Regions from separate parts of the Shewanella carassii genome, predicted to be linked through region 3. Evidence: riboswitches for the same ligand, from Rfam matches in the RefSeq annotation. Region 3 holds a riboswitch; each other region holds the start of a gene.

Region 1 (7,258 bases), 1.4 Mb from region 3:
CCAAGAGCTTGCATCTGCCGACAGCCGCGGTTATCTTTGCCGTCCATTTTCATTGAGGCCATGACATGTCAGATTTTGTCTACAATCCACCAACCGAGCCTTGGCTGGATATTCTCTACCAGGACAAGGACATCATAGTCATCAATAAACCTTCGGGACTGCTCTCGGTTCCCGGACGGGATCCGGCCCATCACGACAGCGCCTATGCCAGAGTGTTGGCCGAACATCCGCAAGCACAAGTGGTTCACCGCCTGGACATGGCCACCTCGGGCGTACTCTTATTGGCACTGAGGCGCAGTGCCGAGCGTGAGCTGAAACGCCAGTTTCGAGACAGGGAAACCCAAAAGAGTTACTACGCCAGAGTCGCCGGTCATATCAAGGCCAACCAAGGCAGTATAGAACTGCCACTCATTTGCGATTGGCCCAACAGGCCCAGACAGAAAGTCGACCATCAAGTGGGTAAGCCGTCACTGACTCACTATGAGGTGATCAGCAAGGGACGCTATTCAACTCTGGTCAAACTGATCCCCATCACAGGGCGTTCACACCAACTCAGGGTGCATATGATGGCGCTGGGCCACCCCATTCTGGGCGATGGTTTCTACGCCGACTCCTGGGCAAAAAGATTGGCTCCCAGATTGCTGCTGCATGCCGCCAGCCTCAGCATCAAGCATCCCTACTCGGACGAACCCATGAGCTTCAGTGCACCTGTGCCTTTTCTCGCGCCCGAAGGTGAGCAATAACGGCTAACGTCACCATAGATGTTGAGCCAAAAGTCGCCATAAGACTGGCAATTTTACAATAAAACACGTAGATTCATGCCTGATTATAAGCAATTTAGGCGTGATGCTGTGGATACATCATTTCAAAGAGATCAACTGGACAATCAGATCCTGGAAGCCCTGATGCAGGATGCTCGAACCCCTTTTGCCGAGCTGGCCAAACGCTTCAGCGTCAGCGCAGGTACGATTCATGTCAGGGTCGAAAAGATGAAACAGGCCGGTATCATCACCGGAGCCCAAATAACAGTTAACCCCAAGGCTCTAGGCTATGATGTCTGTTGCTTTATCGGCATCAATCTCAAGAGTGCCGGTGATTATCCCGCCGCCATCTCCAAGCTCAATGAGTTGGAAGAAGTAGTCGAAGCCTACTACACCACGGGCAACTACAGCGTATTTGTCAAAGTGATGTGTCAGTCCATCGATGCCCTGCAGCACGTATTGATTAACCGTATCCAGTCGATAGATGAAATTCAGTCCACCGAAACCCTGATCAGCCTGCAGAACCCGATTGTCAGGGCGGTAAAACCCTAACATCTGATCCGATTAGTTAAAAAAAATGGCCCGGCTTATCACCGGGCCTGATTTTAATCAGAAACAGAAAAGTAGTGGGTCATCACCTTGTAGAGCTCAGTCCCTTGGTGCACCGACGCCGATGCAAAATGCAGCACGGGGATCACATCCTCATTGAGTGAGAGCCTGGTGACTTCAGTACCGACATCGACTCGGTCGAGCCTGAGCATATTGACCAGAGGTGTGCCCGCAGCCAAAGGTACTCCCGGCTCGGCCAGATACTCCACCATCCCTGCCATAGGCGCGTGAAACTTTCGATAGTCTTTCAGCAAACAAGCAAAACGTGGCATCACCTCGGGCTGTATGCGCTGGGTTATCGCTCCCCTATGGCTCAAATAACTTAATATCCCTTCCGCATCCCGGCTGGCATCGGCAAGATCGATACGCTCCTGGCTGCCAAGCTCCAAGGTAAAGGCTGACACGGCGACTCTCAGATCTCGCCCCCGGCTCTTGGCATAATCGCTAAGTTGCCACCAGGGATTGAAGGCCGCTTCATCCATGGCGCCACCAAAACCTTTGGGCATTACCAAGGTGTAGGGAATATGAAAGTAGCTGGCTGCGGACAACTCATATTCGGGGCAATAGAGGTGTTTACAGGACTTGGGGCCGGTGTGCAGATCCAGCACTATGTCAGCGCCGTGCGCCAGTTTCTGCAGATTGAGCGCCAATCTCTGGCCGGTCGTCACTCCCCAAGGATTGGCCAATGCCTGTTCACAGTTGCCAATAAGAAGCTGACGAAAAGCATCAAACAATACCTGCTCCTGCAGCTCACTATACTGCGGATACCAGTCATCCAGGTGGACGGCCTGATCCAGATAGGCTCGGTTCCAGTTGATACCTGTGATGGGGTCGAAGCGGCCCAAGGTAAACTCACCACTTTTCTGGTTGATCCCCAAGGGGTTGGCCAGAGGCACCAGAGTGATATCCCCCAGAGGCGGATGCGCCTTGAAGTACTGCAGCAACTGCAAAATCACCGCATTGCCCTGCACCTCGGCGCCATGCACATTGGCCTGAATATAGACGCTGGGCGCCGAATGACTGGAGCCTTTGAAGCGATATATGGGGATGGTCAGAGGCTGACCTGCGGCCAGCTCCCCAACCTGCAGGTGTTCAAGCTGCATCCTGAGCACCTTCAAATAAGTTGCGATGCAAAGCGGCCACCACATCACCGGCTTCGGCTTCAGACACCAAGACACAGAGATTGTGTGGACTGGCGCCCTGACAGATCATTCGGACGTTATGGGGTTCGAGCACTTCAAATACCCGGCGACAGATCCCGGCAGTAGTGGCTATCTTGTTGCCTATAATGGCCACCAGGGCCAGCTTGTCTTCCACCCGCACCCGGCAGTGTTGCGACAACTCCTGCAACAGAGCTTCGGTCAGAAGCCCCTTACCGGCCGAATCTGAGCCTGTTTTGTCCAGCGTCAGCGATACATTCACCTCTGAGGTGGTAATGAGATCGACACTGATCTTATGCCGCGCCAAGATAGCGAAGGTTTCGGCCAAGAACCCCTGGGCATGCAGCATCTGCAGACTGTGCAAGTTAAGCAGGGTCTGATCTCGTCTCACGGCAACGGCCCTGAATACCGGCTCATCATCCACTTGGTGGCGGATCCAGGTGCCGCCTTTTTCCGGCGCCCGACTGGAACCGACAAACACTTGGATCTGTTGACGCACCGCCGGCAAGATGGTGGCAGGGTGCAACACCTTGGCGCCAAAAGTAGCCATCTCGGCCGCCTCATTAAAACTGATTTCAGCAATGGGCCTAGCGTTGGGAGCCAGTCTGGGATCTGTGGTGTAAATTCCTTCTACATCGGTCCAGATCTCCACCGCATCGGCTTCCAAAGCCTCAGCCAATAGGGCCGCGGAATAATCACTGCCGCCACGCCCAAGGGTAGTGGTTCGCCCCTCGGCATCGGCACCGATAAAGCCCTGGGTCACCAGCAGTTGTTGCTCAAGCAAGGGTTGTAATTTCTCTGTCGCCAGCCGCTTTAGCTCGGCAATTTGTGGTTCGGCCTTACCGAAATGGCTATCGGTACGCATCACCTGACGCACATCAAAGGCGCAGGCCTTGGCACCGCGTTCTCTCAAAACCGCGGCAAACAGTGCTGAAGAGCATTGCTCACCGAGGGACAGGATCTCATCCACCATAGCATTGCTCGGCGCCTGCAACAGCTTGGCACTGAGCGTTGCCATGCGGCTGAGCAAAGCATCCAGCGCCGCGGCTACATCGGCCGGTCTGCCGAGTTTATCCAGAATTGCGTATTGAATGCTGGCTATCTCTTTCAATAGCCTGAGACGACGCTCGTCCCCCATGTCTGCCTGGGACAACTCCACCAGCAGATTGGTCACACCTGATGAGGCACTCACCACAACCAAACGAGTAGCCGAATTTCCCAGCACAATATCGGCACAGCAATTCATCGCCTGATAATCGGCGACCGAGGTACCGCCAAACTTGGCAACAACTAGGGACATCAGCGCATTCCCCCGCAGGCAGGAGACAGGGAAAGGTTGACAACGAGAATAGATTTCATGAATTAAGCTCCGAACAGATAACGTTCGAAGAGCCTGGTGCTGAGATAACGCACCCCAAAGTAGGGAAAAAGCGATCGTCACCAGAAGCTCTCCACCAAAAACCAGGTGACAGCCGCCAGGATTCAGCCTGACCAACCGACCGGAGAGCGTTACCAATGCGCATCCCGACCTCGGCGTTAATCTCCCTCATGAGCCGTCATTGGAAATTGGCTTCCTCTGACTCACTACCTAGTTAACGCACCTCTTCTGTTCCTTTCTCTCAAAAGGGATTAAAAAATTAGCAATAAAGCCCTTATGAAGTCAATGCTAATTTGCACCCGATGAAATTTCCTCAACTCATCAGTCACTGAGCTCGGGTAACTCATTAACCAGTCTAGCCCTGTTTTTAAATAACCCGAGTTCAACTTCACACTCTCCCCTAAGGCAGGGCACTAAGGTTAATATGCCATTATTCACATAGTAGAGAGCGTTTTGATGGTACTTTAACGCCAACTCGATTGCTGCGGTCTTATCCAGAAACAGAGCCCAACTTTTCTCCATATGACTGAGATCCTCAGCCGCCCCTATGATCGCCCGGTAAGGTATGCCCAACTTATCAATATCACCTTGTAATTGCCGATCGAGAAGACGATTTTGACTGGAAGTCAGTTTTTGCCCCAAGGGATTATGGGCGGTGACAATAGCGAAAGGTATGGTGGAAGAAAACGACTGAGTCAATAAAAAGCATGCGCTCTGGTAGCATTGCCAGAGACTTTCAAATGCAGCATCCATTGTAGTATCTGTCTCTAATTAACCGAATTCATTCTAGCAAAGGGTTACAAAATCCCCTAGTCTCGTGAGCAAGCTCACAGTAAGGCAGAATGTAAAATGCTTAAGTTTCAACACTCAACATAAAAACTTGTGATGCGGATCATAGTTAACCATTAATTTGTTAACATTTTATTTGTTAACAAATGCCCAATCCTAGTACAATGTAATGTATCGATGAAGGCTTAGAGTTAAGCGTGTGACCCGGCTAGCGCCATTACGCGACAGCATAAGTCTCTATCGATAACGACTCTGTACCAAATGTAATCTGGTTTTAAGATAACGTTTTTAGAATTTCCAAGCCTTTCAGGAACTAAATCCCACGACTGGGAATCCTAGATTGTACAGTTCGCGCCTCTCCCAATTGGAGAGCATACTTTGCTAATCATGAAGTGTGTTGCCGTTTCATTTCAGTTTTGAACAGCACTTACGTGAACCCTGTGAATGTTGGCGTTTTAGGTATTAGAACGGAGCGTCACCCGCGCTCATGGTTAGATAAACTGATTTAATTAGGTAAATAACATGCAAAACCCGCACATTCTGATCGTTGAAGATGAAGCCGTTACCCGTAACACGCTGAGAAGTATTTTCGAGGCAGAAGGTTATGTGGTGACCGAAGCCAATGATGGCGCAGAGATGCACAAAGCCTTGCAAGAAAACAAGGTGAACCTGGTGGTTATGGATATCAACCTACCGGGTAAGAATGGTTTGCTATTGGCGCGGGAGTTGCGCGAAATCAACAATATCGGTTTGATCTTCCTTACCGGTCGTGACAACGAAGTGGACAAGATCCTTGGTTTGGAAATCGGTGCCGATGATTACATCACCAAGCCATTCAACCCTCGCGAGTTGACTATTCGTGCCCGCAACCTGCTGACTCGCGTCAACAGTTCAGGCATTGAAATTGAAGAAAAGGCCGCCGTTGAATACTACCGCTTCAATGGTTGGAGCCTGGAAATCAACAGCCGTTCTCTGGTGAGCCCACAGGGTGAATCTTACAAACTGCCACGTAGCGAATTCCGCGCTATGCTGCACTTTGTGGAAAACCCAGGCAAGATCCTCAGCCGCGCTGAGCTGCTGATGAAAATGACCGGCCGTGAGCTCAAGCCACACGACCGTACTGTCGATGTGACTATCCGTCGTATTCGTAAGCACTTCGAAAGTGTGCCTGATACACCGGAAATCATCGCCACCATCCACGGCGAAGGCTACCGCTTCTGCGGTAACCTGGAAGACTGATAAACACGCTTTATCAGCCCTACACAAAGCCAGCCTATCGAGCTGGCTTTTGTTTATCTGCTATCACCTATTTCAGTTCTCCTCGCTACTGATATTCACAGTAGCTTCCTCACGGTAAGTCTCTGCCGATCCCAGCTCCTTTATCTTAGGTAGCGCCTTGGCCCATATGCCACTTTCGGAAACAGTTGCCATACGATTGCCCATTGATGTACATGGGCATCCGCCGAGCTGAGTGCAAGTTTGATTCTGCTGGCTTCGCGGCACTAGATATTCGCCCATAAAAAAACCCGCCATCAAGGCGGGTTTTTCAGGATTAATTATCCTTACTTCTTGGCAGCGTTGCGTGCCTTGGTTTCAGCGATAACAGTCTCAGCCACGTTGGCAGGACATGGAGCATAGTGAGAGAACTCCATGGAGAACTGACCACGACCAGAAGTCATAGTACGCAGGTGACCGATGTAACCGAACATTTCTGCCAGTGGTACGTCAGCCTTAACGCGTACGCCAGTCAGACCGGCTTCCTGATCCTTGATCATACCGCGACGACGGTTCAGGTCACCGATAACGTCACCAACGTGATCGTCTGGAGTGAACACGTCAACCTTCATCACAGGCTCAAGCAGCTGAGGCTTGGCTTTAGGCATAGACTGACGGAATGCACCCTTGGCAGCGATTTCAAACGCGATCGCTGAGGAGTCAACTGCGTGGTAACCACCGTCGAACAGTTCAACTTCAACGTCCAGTACTGGGAAGCCAGCCAGAGGACCTTCGTTCATCATGTCTTCGAAGCCGCTTTCAACTGCTGGCCAGAATTCACGAGGTACGTTACCACCAACAACGCTGGAGGTGAACTTGAAGCCACTACCAGCTTCGCCTGGACGGATGCGGTAGTCGATCTTACCGAACTGACCAGAACCACCAGACTGCTTCTTGTGAGTGTAGCTGTCTTCAACGGCTTGAGTGATGGTTTCACGGTAAGCTACCTGTGGAGCACCAACAGTCAGTTCAACACCGTGAGTACGCTTCAGGATGTCTACTTTGATGTCCAGGTGCAATTCACCCATACCCTTAAGGATGGTTTCACCGGTTTCTTGGTCGGTTTCAACCTGGAATGATGGATCTTCTGCAACCATCTTACCCAGAGCAACACCCAGCTTCTCAGAAGCGCCTTTGTCCTTAGGAGTTACAGCGATAGAGATCACTGGATCAGGGAAGATCATAGGTTCAAGAGTACATTCGTGCTTAGGATCACACAGAGTATGACCAGTCTGAACGTTCTTCATACCCACAACGGCGATGATGTCACCGGCTTGGGCAAAGTC
Region 2 (7,258 bases), 2.1 Mb from region 3:
AACATCAAGAAGGCGCCGGAAGGCGAAGCCACCTTCGTCAGCTATGATGAAGTAACCACCATGTTCCACGAGCTGGGCCATGGCACTCATGGTATGTTCTCCAAGGTGACTTACCCTAGCCTGTCCGGTACTGCAGTATCCCGTGACTTTGTCGAATTCCCATCCACCTTCGAAGAGGACTGGGCCGGTCATCCACAAGTGTTGGCCAACTACGCCAAGCATTACCAAACCGGTGAACCTTTACCCAAGGCGATGCTGGACAAGTTGCTGAAGTCCCGCAGCTTCAACCAGGGCTTCGACACCCTGGAGTATATGGCCGCCGCCCTGGTAGACATGGAATGGCATTCGCTGGACAAGGATGCACCGCTGCAGAATGTGGCCGAATTTGAAGCCAAGGCGCTTGAAAAACACGGCCTGAACATTGAAGCCGTGCCACCACGTTACAAGTCGACCTACTTTGCCCATGCCTTCCCGGGTGGCTACAGCGCCAGCTACTACGCCTATATGTGGAGCGAAATCCTCGCGGCCGATGCCTTTGCCTATGTGCAGAGCCAAGGCGGCCTCAAGCGGGATATCGGCATGAAGTATCGCAAGACTATCCGCGAAGTGGGTAACAGCGTGCCCCCTATGGAAGCCTACAAGAACTTCCGCGGCCAGGAGCCGACAACCGATGCCCTACTCAAGCGTCGCGGTCTGCTCTGATAAGTGAGCGCTAAAAACCGTTAACAGCCAATAGCCTGGAGATGCAAAATTGCAGCCCCAAGGCTTAAATCAAAAACACCTGGGTCTTTCGCTCAGGTGTTTTTTATTGCGCCATGTTCAAGTCACTGTACTGCTTTCGGCCTCACGAATACAGTTGCGACCCGCATCCTTGGCAGCATAAAGCGCTGTGTCGGCAGCGTGAAATAATGCTCCCGGCTCACTCCCCGCTGGGGCGCAGGCCAAGCCTATGCTGACGGTCACCTTGAATGCCTGCCCCTGATAGACCAGGGCTAGGGCCTCTATTTTTCGCCGCAGGCGCTTGGCGAGCCCCTTAGCCTGCTCGGCATCCATTGAAGTCAGTAGAATCGCAAACTCCTCACCACCATAGCGAGCGGCTATTCCTCCCTGAGTCTCGGCGCGAATGATCCGCCCCACTTCCGCTAGGCACAGATCCCCGGCCCGGTGGCCAAAGCTGTCATTGATTTGTTTAAAATGATCCAAATCCAACAATAACAAGGCCCGAGGTTGCCGACTGTCGAGTCTATCCAGCTGTTCAATGAAGCTGCGCTGATTGTAGAGTCCGGTAAGAGAATCCGTTCGACTGAGATGCTCAAGCTGCTCGGAGTAATCTTTGAGTTGCAACCTAGCTGTCAGTTGCCGCCAATACTCCCTATGATGCAGTCGACAAAAACGAAAGGTTGGATACACAGATACCATCAACAAGCCACCGGCCAGAATATCATGCGCCTGGCCCTGCAACGTCATGGCGAGCCCTAAAGGCAGGGGAAAACAGAGCAGGAATAGCCTGAGCTGACGTAGATCAATGGAGAGAGAAATACTGATAAAGGCGTAGAGTACGCCACAGATCATCAAGCTAGGCTCTCTAAGTGCGGTAAATTGCTCCCCATTGAGGATAAGCGCCATAAGCACCGACCAACTGAGGGCATTGAGCACCAAGCCAAGACTCAGTCCCCAATCGCGGCTTTCAAAGGGATAGCTGGCTCCACTCGTCTCATCGCAATTCACGCTGGATGAAGCGCGGCGCACATAGAGCCAAACTCCCAAGGCTCGGATCACCGCCGCCGATAGCAATAAGAGTGCACCTTTAACCATCTCACCCCAGACTATGGGTTGCGGCAACAACGCATTAAAGGGCATCAAGAGCAACAGCCAACAAAACAGATAGACAAAGGCGCCGGCAGCCATACGCCAGCTTAAATCATGGAGGAATGCCTGCCTGGCCTCCAACTGATATTTCACGGGGATATCCAAGGCTGACATACACCTCCAACTCAAGCGATTTACTGAATTATAGGCAATAAAAAACGCTGCCTCGGCAGCGTTTTTCAGTTGGCGGATTAGGCCGCACTATTCTTGGGCTGCTGCCACTTGAGCCACACCAGAGCCAACAGGAACAGTATGCAGCTACAGGCAAGCCCGAGCCATACCGACTCGGTAAAGCCGAGTACTATATAGCCGCCGAGGGAAATAACTGCTACCAAGACCGCATAGGGCAACTGAGTCAGCACATGGTCGATATGATGGCAACTGGCACCTGTGGATGACAGAATCGTGGTGTCCGATATCGGCGAGCAGTGATCGCCAAACACAGCACCGGAAAGCACGGCGGCCAGCATAGGCAACATCATACTGCTGTGGCTGCCCATGGCCATATCGGCAGCAATCGGCAACATGATCCCGAAAGTGCCCCAGCTGGTGCCGGTAGAAAAGGCGGTAAGCCCTGCCAAAATAAATAACACGGCCGGCAGCAAGGCAAAGGGAATATTGCCACTGGCGAGACTGGCCATAAACTTGCCGGTTTCCAGTGAGCCAATGATCCCGGCTATGGTCCAGGCAAACATCAGAATATAGATGGCCGGCAACATAGAGCGGGCACCCGAGGTGAGCGCCTTGAGGATCATCTTGGCTTCAATCTTCTGGATAAAGGCCAGCAGCAGCGTTACCACCAGTCCGATGGAAGCGCCAAAAAACAGGGACGAGCCCACATCGGTTTTCTCAAAGGCGCCTATAATGCTGAAAGGCAGGCTTTCTGCCGCCAGGGCATCGGCGCCGCTGGAAACCATAAAGTAGAAGGTCGCCACCACCAAGACACCTATGGGCAGGAACAAGCCGTGCACCTGACCGGTTTCCGCCTCGGGCAGATCGGCATTGGCGCCGGGCGGCAGTCCCTTGGACTCATCATAGAGATTGCCTTTACGGGCGTTGAGCTCGTGTTTGCGCATGGCGCCAATATCCAGCTCCATATAGGCCACACACAGCAAGAGCGCCAGAGCAAATAAGGCATAGAAGTTCATCGGGATCATCTGCACGAAAGCACTCAGATGCCCTATTTCAGTAAAACCATGAGCCGTGAGAATACCGCCGATAAGGGCAATAATATAGGCGCCCCAGCTGGACACCGGCGAGATAACGCACACGGGCGCCGCGGTAGAATCCAAAAGATACGCCAGTTTGGAGCGGGAGATATAATATCTGTCGGTCAGCGGTCTAGCGATACTGCCCACCACCAGGCTGTTGAAGTAGTCATCGATAAACACCACACAACCGAGAAACATGGTTAGCAGCTTGGCATCACGACGATTGCGGATATGCTGTCTGGCCCAGTTGGCAAAGGCTCTGGCCGAGCCACTGACGGTGATCAGTGCCGTGATCATCCCCAGCAGCACCAGGAACCCCAGAATATACAGGTTCCAGGCATTAAAAGCGCCATCATCCCAAACCAGGGAAAGCACCCTTTGCCCCAGATAAACCCCGGTATCCAACACCGACCATTGATTGAGCAACAAGGCTCCGATCAGTATTCCTAACCCCAGCGATAACAACACCCGCCGGGTGAAGATCGCCAATAAAATTGCCACAACCGGCGGCAACAAAGAGAGTGCCGAGTCGGCATAACTTAGTACTGTCATTGAGTCTTGTTCTTCGTTAAATACGAATGGAGGGCAACTGAACTGGTGGGAAAAGGCAATAACATACCGAGTAGCACCTGTCCTTTCAGTAGCGCTCCATAGTAACGTCAATCTGTCATCCCGACAGAATATACTATGGCAGTGCTGCCCCTATTTGGTAACAGCCCCAGCGGTGGACCTTGATGAGTCGCAACCACTTCGGCACCAAATCCTTTCGCGATACATAAACGGAATCACCCTGCTTACCGCTACTGATATTTAGTGCGCCTCTACTTCTCAGGACGCCTGATGTCAGGCGTGACGCACATAAAAACATAGGCGGCTTTGAGGATGCTACCCCAAAGCCGCCTATCGTGACCTAGATCACAGATTAAATCAACTCGTTCAACTTGGGCACCACATCAAACAGGTCCGCTTCCAAACCATAATCGGCCACTTGGAAGATAGGCGCTTCAGGATCTTTGTTGATGGCCACTATGACTTTTGAGTCCTTCATCCCGGCCAGATGTTGAATCGCCCCGGAGATACCCACAGCGATATAAAGCTCGGGCGCCACAATTTTACCCGTCTGACCGACCTGCAGGTCGTTGGGAACAAAGCCGGCATCTACGGCGGCCCGTGATGCACCTACGGCGGCGCCCAGCTTATCGGCCAACGTCTCCAGCATGGCAAAGTTTTCGCCACTGCCCATACCGCGACCACCGGAAACAATCACTCTGGCGCTGCCAAGCTCCGGACGAACCGACTCGGTTAGGCTCTGGGACACAAAGCTGCTCTTGGCTTCATATACGCTGTCGAGCTGGTGAATGTCGGCAGTCCCCGTCTCGGCAACGGCGTCGAAGGCGCTGGCGCGCACAGTGGCCACTTTCTTGTCATCCAGACTCTTAATGGTCGCCATGGCATTACCGGCATAGATGGGACGAACATAGGTGTCGGCATCAATCACCTTGGTGATCTCAGAAAGTTGAGCCACATCCAGCAAAGCCGCCACTCTAGGCAGAATGTCCTTACCCAGGCTTGAGGCTGCAGCCAGGATATGGCTGTAGTCGCCGCTCAGCGACAAGATAAGCTCACCAATATTGTCGGCCAAATGAGCACCATAGGCAGGGTTATCGGCCAGCAGTACCTTACTGACGCCTTCAAGCTTGGCGGCGGCATCGGCGGCGGCCTTACAATCTTGACCGGCAACCAGCAGGTGAATATCACCGCCTATGGCCTTAGCCGCGGCGACAACTTTGGCCGTATCCTGTTTCAGGCTGGCATTATCGTGTTCTGCAATTACTAATACGGCCATTTAGATCACCTTCGCTTCGTTTTTCAACTTGTCCACCAGCTCCTCAACGGAAGCCACCATCACACCTGCCTGACGGCTGGCCGGCGTTGCCACCTCAAGCACCTGTACGTGCTGCTTGAGAGTCACCTCCAAATCTTCAACACTCAGGGTCTCCAACGGCTTACGCTTGGCCTTCATGATATTGGGTAGAGAAGCATAGCGGGGCTCGTTGAGACGCAGATCCGCGGTGACCACGGCAGGCAGAGGCATAGACAGAGTCTGCAAGCCGCCATCCACTTCCCGGGTGACCAGCAGACTATCGCCTTCCAACTTCACTTCAGATGCAAAGGTTGCCTGGGGCATACCGGCAAGCGCCGCCAGCATCTGTCCGGTTTGATTGTTATCGCCGTCGATAGACTGCTTACCGAGCAGAATAAGTTGCGCCTGTTCTTTGTCCTGCACCGCCTTGAGCAGTTTGGCAATAGAAAGGGGCACCAGCTCTTCATCGGTTTCGATGTGAATGGCACGGTCGGCGCCCAGAGCCAATGCGGTACGCAGTTGCTCCTGTGCCGCCTTGGGACCTATGCTGACAACGACGACTTCAGTAGCACTGCCCGCTTCTTTCAGACGCACGGCTTCTTCTACCGCAATCTCACAAAATGGGTTCAACGCCATTTTCAGGTTGGCTGTTTCAACGCCTGTGTTGTCGGCCTTGACCCTGACCTTCACATTGGCATCGACCACACGTTTTACTGGCACCAATACTTTCATAGGGTTTCCTTCCTACACCTTGTATCTAATGTGGGTTGCGTACCGATGATAACAAGATAAGGCGTAGCCAGCGCTGGCTTACTCGCCCTTTTCCAGGACATCAGTACAGAATGAGTCAACTTTACGTGCTGTTAACGTTAACGTCAACATCAACTTAAACGACCGTTTGTCAATTTTGTCACACTTTAAGGCCAGTTTTTTGAACACTTGGCAACTTTCATGGTCATAGAATCGAGTTAAATAAAGAAATTAATGTCAATGGACGTAAAAATATTTGATCCTGACTCTTATAGTTTCTATTATTTATAACGATATTAACCCTAACCCAATTTATAAATTAGCGTGGGACCTAAATACCTATGAGCGATTTTCTTGATATATTGACTCACGGTCGTCGTTTTAAGGCCGCAGTAAAAGAGTTAAGCGTTGCAGATCTGCGTGATCTGGCGGCAAAATTGGATAAAATCATTATTGAACGTGAAGAAGAAGCCAAGGAAGAAGAAAAGGCTCAAGCTGAACGTCTATCTAAAATTGAAGATATCCGTAAACAGATGGAAGCCGTTGGCCTATCAGTTGAAGATCTTGGTGATGTTGTTGCTGCCAAATCTGCTCCTAAAAAGAAACGCGCCCCTCGCCCACCGAAATACAAAATCGTTGTAGACGGTGAAACCATTACTTGGACCGGCCAAGGCCGTATGCCAACCGTATTCAAGAATGAAGTAGACAAAGGTCGTTCAATGGATGATTTCCTGATCTAACCAGTTGTCTATTTACTTAAGCCTCGACAGTGTCGGGGCTTTTTTATGTCTATAAAACATCACTCGACTGTTAAAAAGCCTTACAATTACCTCTTGGCATTTACACCCCCCTTGAGTTAACTTCCATGTTAAATCAGTATAAAACGCTGCCTCAATCACATTTCGCAACATCTACGGGTTACTTTTAACGGCAGTCAAAATGACTTTTAACCTTCATTAACCACTAGCACAATTTTACATCAAGGTACTGATTAGTATTACTTTACTAAAAGTATAATGACAGGGTAGTTACATAAAAATGAGAAGCATATTCCCCGCAGCACTGCCGCTTTTAGCCGTTCTTATCGTCAACAGTGCCTATGCAGATGAAACGCAGTTGACAGACAATACCCCGAGATTGACCGCCTTAACTCATGCACGACTCATGCTCTCCCCGGGTAAGCAATTGGATAACGCCACATTACTCATTGAAAATAATCATATCAAACAAGTAATTTCCAATAATGAAATTCCACAAAATGCCTATAGGATAGATCTCAAGGGGCACACTATTTATCCGGGATTTATCGATCCCTTTACTGATTACGGGCTGGAGTATTCACAAACACCTACTACTATTGAGGGCCCTGTTTATCAAATTAAGTCAAAGGGGGCTGCAGCAAAGAATGGGGCAATTCACGCCGATAAAGAATGGTTCGCCTATGTCTCGGCAGATAAAGAAACTGCGTCAAATTGGATAAGCAATGGCTTTACCAGCGTTCAAAGTGCTCATCTTGACGGAATATTCAGGGGTATAGGCGTTTCCTTATCTTTGGCTGATAAGA
Region 3 (7,258 bases):
GTACTTTGGGCTATAGTATTTCGCATGATTATTGACCGGCTTGGCCTGTTTGTATACAGAGTCAGTTACAGGATCTATGCTGCCGCTCGCGAATGTCCGGCCCAGGTTTTTGGCCGAGCAAAATTTTCTGCGACAGGGAAGAAGGAGTTGGTGTTGTGGATAAAAGGGAGTAGTATTTGCGCGATTTTTGTCCGGTATAGTCGGGCAAGTCTCATCCAATTGAAATAAGGAGCCGATATGGTCAAACATATTAAGCAGACTGCACTGCTGGAGCATGAATCCGGTCGTGGACAGATCAAAGATAACGCCCTCAAGGCGGTGGTGACCAGTTCACTGTTTCGCTGTCGCAGCGAGAAGCCGAAGAAGGGCAAAGGATCATACAGTCGTAAAGGACGCAATGGAAAGGGGCAACAGGGTGTTGCCCCTTTTGATTTAATGACTCTAATCTTTTCACCCTGCTGACACCTCAAGAAAGATTTCTCCAAGGTGTTGGGAGAGTTTATTCCGGCATCTGCACCAGTTCGGCCCACAGATCGTGCTCATCAGAATGAGTGATCAGTGCGCGCACCATGTCCCCTGGGCTTAGTTCCACTTCACCGTTTAAGAATACCATGCCGTCGATTTCAGGCGCATCGGCATAGCAGCGGCCAATGGCGCCTTCCTCGTCCACATCATCGATAAGGACATCCAGCTCACGGCCTACCAGGCGCGCCAGCCGCTCGGCACTGATCTCGGCCTGCACCTGCATGAAACGCTCATAGCGGTCCTGCTTGACCTCTTCACTGATAAGCTCGGCCAAGGTATTGGCCACGGCGCCATCGACTTCCGAGTACTTGAAGCAGCCCACTCGGTCCAGCCTTGCTTCACGCAGGAAGTCCAGCAGGATTTCGAAATCCTCTTCGGTTTCACCGGGGAAGCCAACGATAAAGGTTGAGCGGATCACCAGATCCGGGCAGATCTCACGCCATTTCTTGATGGCGTCCAACTGGCGGTCGACCCGGCCGGGACGCTTCATCATCTTGAGCACGCGAGGGCTGGCGTGCTGCAGCGGCAGATCCAGATAGGGCAGGATCAGTCCTTCGGCCATCAGCGGGATCAGCTCATCGACCCAAGGGTAAGGGTAGACATAGTGCAGGCGTACCCACACACCCATCTTGCCCAGATGGCGGGCCAGGGTGGTGATATCTTGCTTCACCGGCATGCCGTTCCAGAAGTCGGTGCGGCCGCCCTTGTCTTTGCCGTAGGCCGAGGTGTCCTGGCTGACGACCAGAATTTCCTGAACGCCGCTTTCCACCAGGCGTTTGGCTTCATCCAGCACGCTGCCGACACTGCGGCTGTCCAGATCGCCCCTCAGCGCCGGAATGATGCAGAAGGTACAGCGGTTGTCGCAGCCTTCGGAAATCTTCAGGTAGGCATAATGCTTGGGGGTCAGCTTAACGCCGGCTTGTGGGATCAGCGAGGTGAAGGGGTTGTGCTCCGGCTTGGGCACATACTTGTGCACATGGTTCAGCACGGCCTCATAGCTGTGGGGGCCGGTGATCTCCAGTACATCCGGATGCACTTCGCGGATCTGGTTTTCCTTGGCGCCCAGGCAGCCGGTGACTATCACCTTGCCGTTTTCTTCCAGCGCTTCACGCACGGCATCCAGCGACTCTTCCACCGCGGCATCGATAAAGCCACAGGTGTTGACTATTACCAGGTCGGCATTGTCATAGCTGTTGGTAACCTCATAGCCGTCGATGCGCAGTTGGGTGAGGATCCGCTCGGAATCCACCAGGTTCTTGGGGCAGCCCAGGCTGACAAAGCCGATGCGATTGCCGCTGGTTTGGGCCTCGGCAGGGCTGTTTCCCTGTGCCAGAGTCTTGGCCGGAGTGTCCAGAGTCGTGGTCTGCTTGGGATCAAAAATGTCGACTGATTTCTTCAAGAGCTGTTTTCCGCAATGCTAAAGCTGATGGAGCACGCTTGGGTGCCGGTAAAATTGGCGGCGATTATACCTCAGCCAATAAAAAGGTACAGTTGGACTGGTTGATTTATGTTCTATGTTGCCATCTCGGTTGCCGCTTCAAAACGTCGTTGAAAAATTTTTTGATTTTTTTAACCCTTTTGGCAGCTGGCTGCGTTTCTATGGTCAACGAAGCGAACTTTTTGGAGAACCAAGATGAAAAAATCTCTGCTGAATCTGGCGCTGATAGGCGCATTGTTACCCGCTACTCTGATGAGCCACTCAGTACTGGCTCAGGATAGACCTCTACTGGAAACCACAGGCGTCAGCCAGATACAGGTTGAGCCCGATATGGCCGAAATCCATGTTGAAGTGTCATTAAGCGAATCTGATGCCAAGGCGGCCAAGGCCGCATCCGACAAGGCTGTGGCCGCTTTTATCGAGCGCCTGCTCAAGGCCGGGGTCGCTAAGGAGTCGATTGCCGCCGCCAATCTGAATCTGCAACCTGAGTATGTTTACCTCAAGGACAAGGCGCCCGAGCTCAAGGGGTATCGCGCCAGTCGTAGTGTGACCGTGTTGGTGAAACAGTTGGATCAGCTCAATCCCATACTGGACTCGGCGTTAATAGGCGGGATCAACAAGGTGAACCAGATCAACCTCAAGTCCAGTAAAGAAGCCGAGATGCGCAAGCAGGCGCGGCAGGCGGCCATTGAAGATGCCAAGCAAAAGGCCAGTGAGCTGGCGGCCGGATTTGGCGAGAAACTCGATGGCGTCTGGTCGATTCGTTATTTCGACCAAGGCCCGGTGCGCCCAGTGATGTACAAGGCCGCCATGATGGCTGAAGGCGCTATCAACCAGAGCTATGAGTATGGCCAGGTAACCTTCTCCGACAGGGTAGAGGTCAGCTACAAGCTGCGTGACTGAAGTAAGCATTCGGGTGAGAGCCGCCGGCTCGCTGATGCAGCGAAGCAGTTTTTAACCGTGGCTCGTGAACAAGCGGTGCCGGTATTGCTAGGCCGTGACATGAGTCACTTCCCCTAGGCTTAATGCCCGCCTAGCGGGATATTTACCGCCAGAGGCACAATCCAGCTTGCTATTGGGGCCGTGATAGTTAGAATGCCAGTCGAATACCTTTGAGTAGAGGCGCGCTGCCTAAGAGTAACCGGGAAGAGGGTGATGCCTTTGAGGCCCGGGGAAAGGAGTCGGCGCCGAAGTAGCCAGGTCATCAAACCTGACTGCTGGTTCTGTATCTAATAGGTGCAGGACTGCCATAGTCATCCACTATGGAGCGCTACCTGAAGGAGCTGAGAAGTTTCTGCCCTCCTTGGTCTGAGTTTCTTCGATCCTATCGGTAGATCTCCACCTTAGTTGTTTTAGGTGTAAAGAGATCATGAATATCATGCATTTTGCGGACTCTCCCTGGTCCATAGTTCCTCCTCTGCTGGCGGTTGCGCTGGCGATCATCACCCGTAGAGTACTGCTCTCCCTTGGGGTAGGCATAGTCGTCGGCAGCCTGATGTTGCAGCAGTTTTCACCGCTGCAATCGCTGCGCTACCTGGTTGACAGTGTGCTGAAAATCTTCTGGGTCGATGGTGCTCCCAACAGCGATAACCTGAATATGCTGCTGTTTATGCTGCTGCTGGGTGGGCTTATCAGCTTGATGACCGCCTCGGGTGCGACCCGGGCCTTCGCCGAATGGGCCGCCAGGCGCTGCCAGAGCCGCAAGGGCGCCAAGTCGCTCACCGGCTTGATGGTGTTTGCCTTTTTTATTGACGACTTCTTCCACAGCCTGTCGGTGGGGCCCATTTGCCGCCCTGTGACCGACAGATTCCAGATCTCCCGCGCCAAGTTGGCCTATCTGCTGGACTCGACTGCGGCGCCCGTATGCGTATTGATGCCCATCTCCTCCTGGGGGGCCTATATCATCGCCCTGGTGGGCGGCATACTCGTGGCCCATGGGGTGACAGAGCAGAGCCCGATCGCCGCCTTTGTGCAGATGATCCCCATGAATCTCTATGCGGTATTTACCCTGATCATGGTGGTGGTGGTCATCGCCTTCCAACTGGATATTGGGCCGATGCGACAGCATGAGCAGCGGGCGCTCGAAGGCAAGCTCTGGGATGAATCCAAGGGCCGGCCAATCGGGCTGGATATGGAAGCCCCGGCCGACAGCCGCGGCGGCATGCTGGATATGGTGTTGCCGATAGTGACACTGACGGCGGCGAGTATCTATTTCATGCTGGACTCCGGGGCCCAGGTATTGGCCGCCAATGGTCAGGCCTTCAGCGTGCTGGGAGCCTTTGAACATACCAATGTGGGCTCATCTTTGGTTTATGGCGCCCTTTGCAGCCTGGCGGTGTCCGGCCTGTTGGCTCTGCGTCTCGGCCTTGGGATCGCCACTTGGCTGCGCGCCGCCCCCAGAGGCGTCATGGCCATGTTGCCGGCGATCAACATACTGCTGTTTGCCTGGACCATAGGCGCCGTGGTGCGTGACATGGAAACCGGCAAATATCTCGCCAGCCTGGCTAACGGCAACCTGCCCACAGGGCTGCTGCCTGTGGTGGTGTTTGTGCTCTCCTGCGCCATGGCCTTTGCCACAGGCACCAGTTGGGGCACTTTCGGTATCATGTTGCCACTCGCCGGAGATATGGCCGCCGCCAGCGATATCCAACTCCTGCTGCCCATGCTGTCGGCTGTGCTGGCCGGTGCTGTGTTTGGCGACCACAGTTCGCCCATCTCCAGTACCAGTATTCTGTCGGCCACCGGCGCCGGCTGTCACCATATAGATCATGTGTTGACCCAGTTGCCTTATGCCCTGACCGTCGCCTTCGGGGCAGCACTGGGTTATCTGGCCATGGGGCTGCTGCATTCCACCCTGGCCGGTTTCCTGGTGAGTGCCGCCTGGTTTGCACTCTTCTGCCTCTATCACGCCAGGCGCTTCCAGGCGGCTCCCGAGGCCGCCATCGGCTGAGGCTGAGATGGGATACCAAAAAGCCCCGGGAGTTTTTCCGGGGGCTTTTTACTCTTGCCAAAGGCTCGCGAAGATAAGGAGTCTCAGTGATCCAGATAGAGATAGTTCTGCCAGCTTTTCATCCTTATCAATACCTTACGCATGATTGATACATGCTCAAAGCTATCGGAATAGATGGCGATCTCCACATTGGTACCCAGTGGCAAATGATACTGACTCAGATCATCCAGCGGCTTGAGTTTCACCAGAGGTCGGCCGTTGAGGCGAATTTGTGACGAGCCATAGAGCTGCCCCTGCGCCTGCACCTGAGATTCACCTATGGCCGGCAGCACTTCGACCACTTCGGCTTGAAACACCTTGCCCGGCAGGGCGCGGAAGATCAGCTCGGCCTTGAAACCGGGTTTCAGCCGCAGCAGCGAGTTTTGCCTAAAGGCGCCGACAAAGAAGCGCTCCTCCTGATGGACAAAGGTCATCACAGGCCTGAGGGGCATGGGCACCACCATCATTCCCGGTCTCAGGGTCAACTGGGTCACATAACCGTCTGAGGGGGCGCGCATGCTGGTTTCCTCCAGATTGAATCTGGCTTTTTCCAACATGGCGGCAATTTCGGCCACCTGGGTGTTTTGCCCCTGATACTCGGCTTCCAGTGCCAGCTTGGCGCGCCGGGCTTCGGCCTCGGCCGCCTCTACTGAGGCCTGGGCGCCGAGATAGTACTGACGACGGTTGTCGACATCGGCACGGGTGAAGGCGCCTTTTTCAAAACCGCTGCGGTAGCGCTCATATTCCAGTTGGGTTCTGTCCCGTTCGGCCTCGGCCTTGATGCGACTGGCCTCGGCGGCCTTATAGGCGGCGTCCAGCCCCAATACCGCCTGTTTAGCCTGCTCCAGGCTGGCCTCCAGCCGGGTGACTTCTGTCTGATAAGGAGTCGGATCGACCCGGAACAGTAACTCGCCCTCTTTCAGCAGTTTATTGGGGGTGACGGGCACTTCTATGACCTTGCCGCGCACCGAGGGGATCAGCGGGGTGGTGACATACATCTGGCTGCCCATGGCGGTATGGGGATGGTTGTAGTTCATCAACAAAATCAAGGTGCCTATCAGCACTACTCCGCCGAGCACGGCGGTGGGCACGCTCCACTTGTTGAGTGGAATGCGGAAAATCTTGAAGATGGCGACACAGATGGCGGTGTAAGTGAGGATAAGCAAGAGATCCATTTATCTGTTCTCCCCATTCTTGTTATTGCTTTGGGTCTGATTATCTGTACCTGGAATGTCGGTCGAGTCTGCTGCCGTATCCAAGTCCACGCCGCTGGTGGGTTTGGGGGCGGCTTGGGGCTCTTCTGAAGATGTTTGGACTTGGGTTGGGGCTTGGCTTTGGCTTTGGACTTGGGCACTCGGCGCGGCAAGGGCCTCTGTGGCGGCATGCTTTTGGGCTTCCAGGGCGGCGACTTTTTCACTCAATAGCTCCAACTGCTGCGCCAGAAGTACGGTTTCATGGTGCAGTGATTGCTGCTCCTGTTGAATTTTGTCAAAGCCCCAGCCCCTGTCCTCGCGCCAGAGCGTGGCCCAGATCCACAGAAACGGCCACAGCACATGCAGGGTAAACAGGCTCACCCAGCCTGCGTAGTGAATAGCGTCCTGATGGGGGTGGTTGCGTTTCTTGGCCAGTTCGTAGGGGATGTCGTGGATCACTATCACCCCGTAGAAGATCACCAGGGCGACAAAGATCAGCAGCCCCAGCGCGATATAATCCAGTGTCATCTAATCGGATTCCCTTATTGGTAAATACGCTTGAATAAGTGTAGATGGCCGCTGGCGGATTGCCCGGGAATGATGAATTTTTTCAGGGGCATAAGACTAAAACCGACTCGCGCCCGAAAGGGTTAGGGCTCGGCAGGTCCCGGCAGCATAAGCTGATAAAATGCCAAATCCAGCCAACGGCCGAACTTATAGCCCACCTGGGGCAGGGTGCCTGAGTGCTTGAACCCCAACTTCAGGTGCAGGGCAATACTGGCCTGGTTTCCGGCATCTATGGCGCCCACCATGGTGCGCATGCCGCGCTCCCGGGCCTGGGTTATCAAATGCTGCATCAGAAAGCGCGCCACCCCTTTGCCTCTATGCTCCGGGTGCACATACACAGAATGTTCCACCGAGTAGAGGTTGGCTGGATAGCCGCGAAACGGGCCGAAGCTGGCAAATCCCAACAGTTGCCCCTGCTCATCCTCGGCGCCCAGAATTGGCCAGCTGCCTTGTTGTTTGGCGCCGAACCAGTCGCGGATCTGCTGCTTGTTCCTTGGCTGGTATTCATAAAGGGCTGTGGTATGGGCAATGGCATGGTTGAGGATG

Evidence for each region. Region 3 has a riboswitch for lysine ahead of K5621_RS17290 (Na+/H+ antiporter NhaC family protein). Riboswitches for the same ligand answer to the same signal wherever they lie in the genome.
Region 1: it holds a riboswitch for lysine, as region 3 does, so the genes downstream of both, lysC (lysine-sensitive aspartokinase 3) here and K5621_RS17290 (Na+/H+ antiporter NhaC family protein) in region 3, are expected to answer to the same signal.
Region 2: it holds a riboswitch for lysine, as region 3 does, so the genes downstream of both, K5621_RS06760 (Na+/H+ antiporter NhaC family protein) here and K5621_RS17290 (Na+/H+ antiporter NhaC family protein) in region 3, are expected to answer to the same signal.

What each region holds. Positions count from the first base shown of each region.
Region 1 is NZ_AP024618.1:831,547-838,804, reverse strand. Features, by position in the region: gene rluA (bifunctional tRNA pseudouridine(32) synthase/23S rRNA pseudouridine(746) synthase RluA) at 66-743, shown strand; gene asnC (transcriptional regulator AsnC) at 852-1,313, shown strand; gene K5621_RS03900 (succinylglutamate desuccinylase/aspartoacylase family protein) at 1,367-2,473, opposite strand; gene lysC (lysine-sensitive aspartokinase 3) at 2,463-3,830, opposite strand; lysine riboswitch at 3,967-4,144, opposite strand; gene K5621_RS03890 (DUF3293 domain-containing protein) at 4,230-4,661, opposite strand; gene arcA (two-component system response regulator ArcA) at 5,220-5,936, shown strand; gene fusA (elongation factor G) at 6,260-7,258, opposite strand, start outside.
Region 2 is NZ_AP024618.1:1,467,684-1,474,941, reverse strand. Features, by position in the region: gene K5621_RS06770 (M3 family metallopeptidase) at 1-702, shown strand, start outside; gene K5621_RS06765 (GGDEF domain-containing protein) at 820-1,983, opposite strand; gene K5621_RS06760 (Na+/H+ antiporter NhaC family protein) at 2,061-3,632, opposite strand; lysine riboswitch at 3,714-3,912, opposite strand; gene K5621_RS06755 (electron transfer flavoprotein subunit alpha/FixB family protein) at 4,003-4,926, opposite strand; gene K5621_RS06750 (electron transfer flavoprotein subunit beta/FixA family protein) at 4,927-5,676, opposite strand; gene K5621_RS06745 (H-NS histone family protein) at 6,036-6,434, shown strand; gene K5621_RS06740 (amidohydrolase family protein) at 6,733-7,258, shown strand, end outside.
Region 3 is NZ_AP024618.1:3,849,285-3,856,542, reverse strand. Features, by position in the region: gene K5621_RS17305 (ribosome alternative rescue factor ArfA) at 238-462, shown strand; gene rimO (30S ribosomal protein S12 methylthiotransferase RimO) at 500-1,924, opposite strand; gene K5621_RS17295 (oxidative stress defense protein) at 2,159-2,866, shown strand; lysine riboswitch at 3,073-3,244, shown strand; gene K5621_RS17290 (Na+/H+ antiporter NhaC family protein) at 3,333-4,913, shown strand; gene K5621_RS17285 (HlyD family secretion protein) at 4,997-6,127, opposite strand; partial or broken gene K5621_RS17280 (DUF3302 domain-containing protein) at 6,439-6,673, opposite strand; gene K5621_RS17275 (GNAT family N-acetyltransferase) at 6,796-7,258, opposite strand, start outside.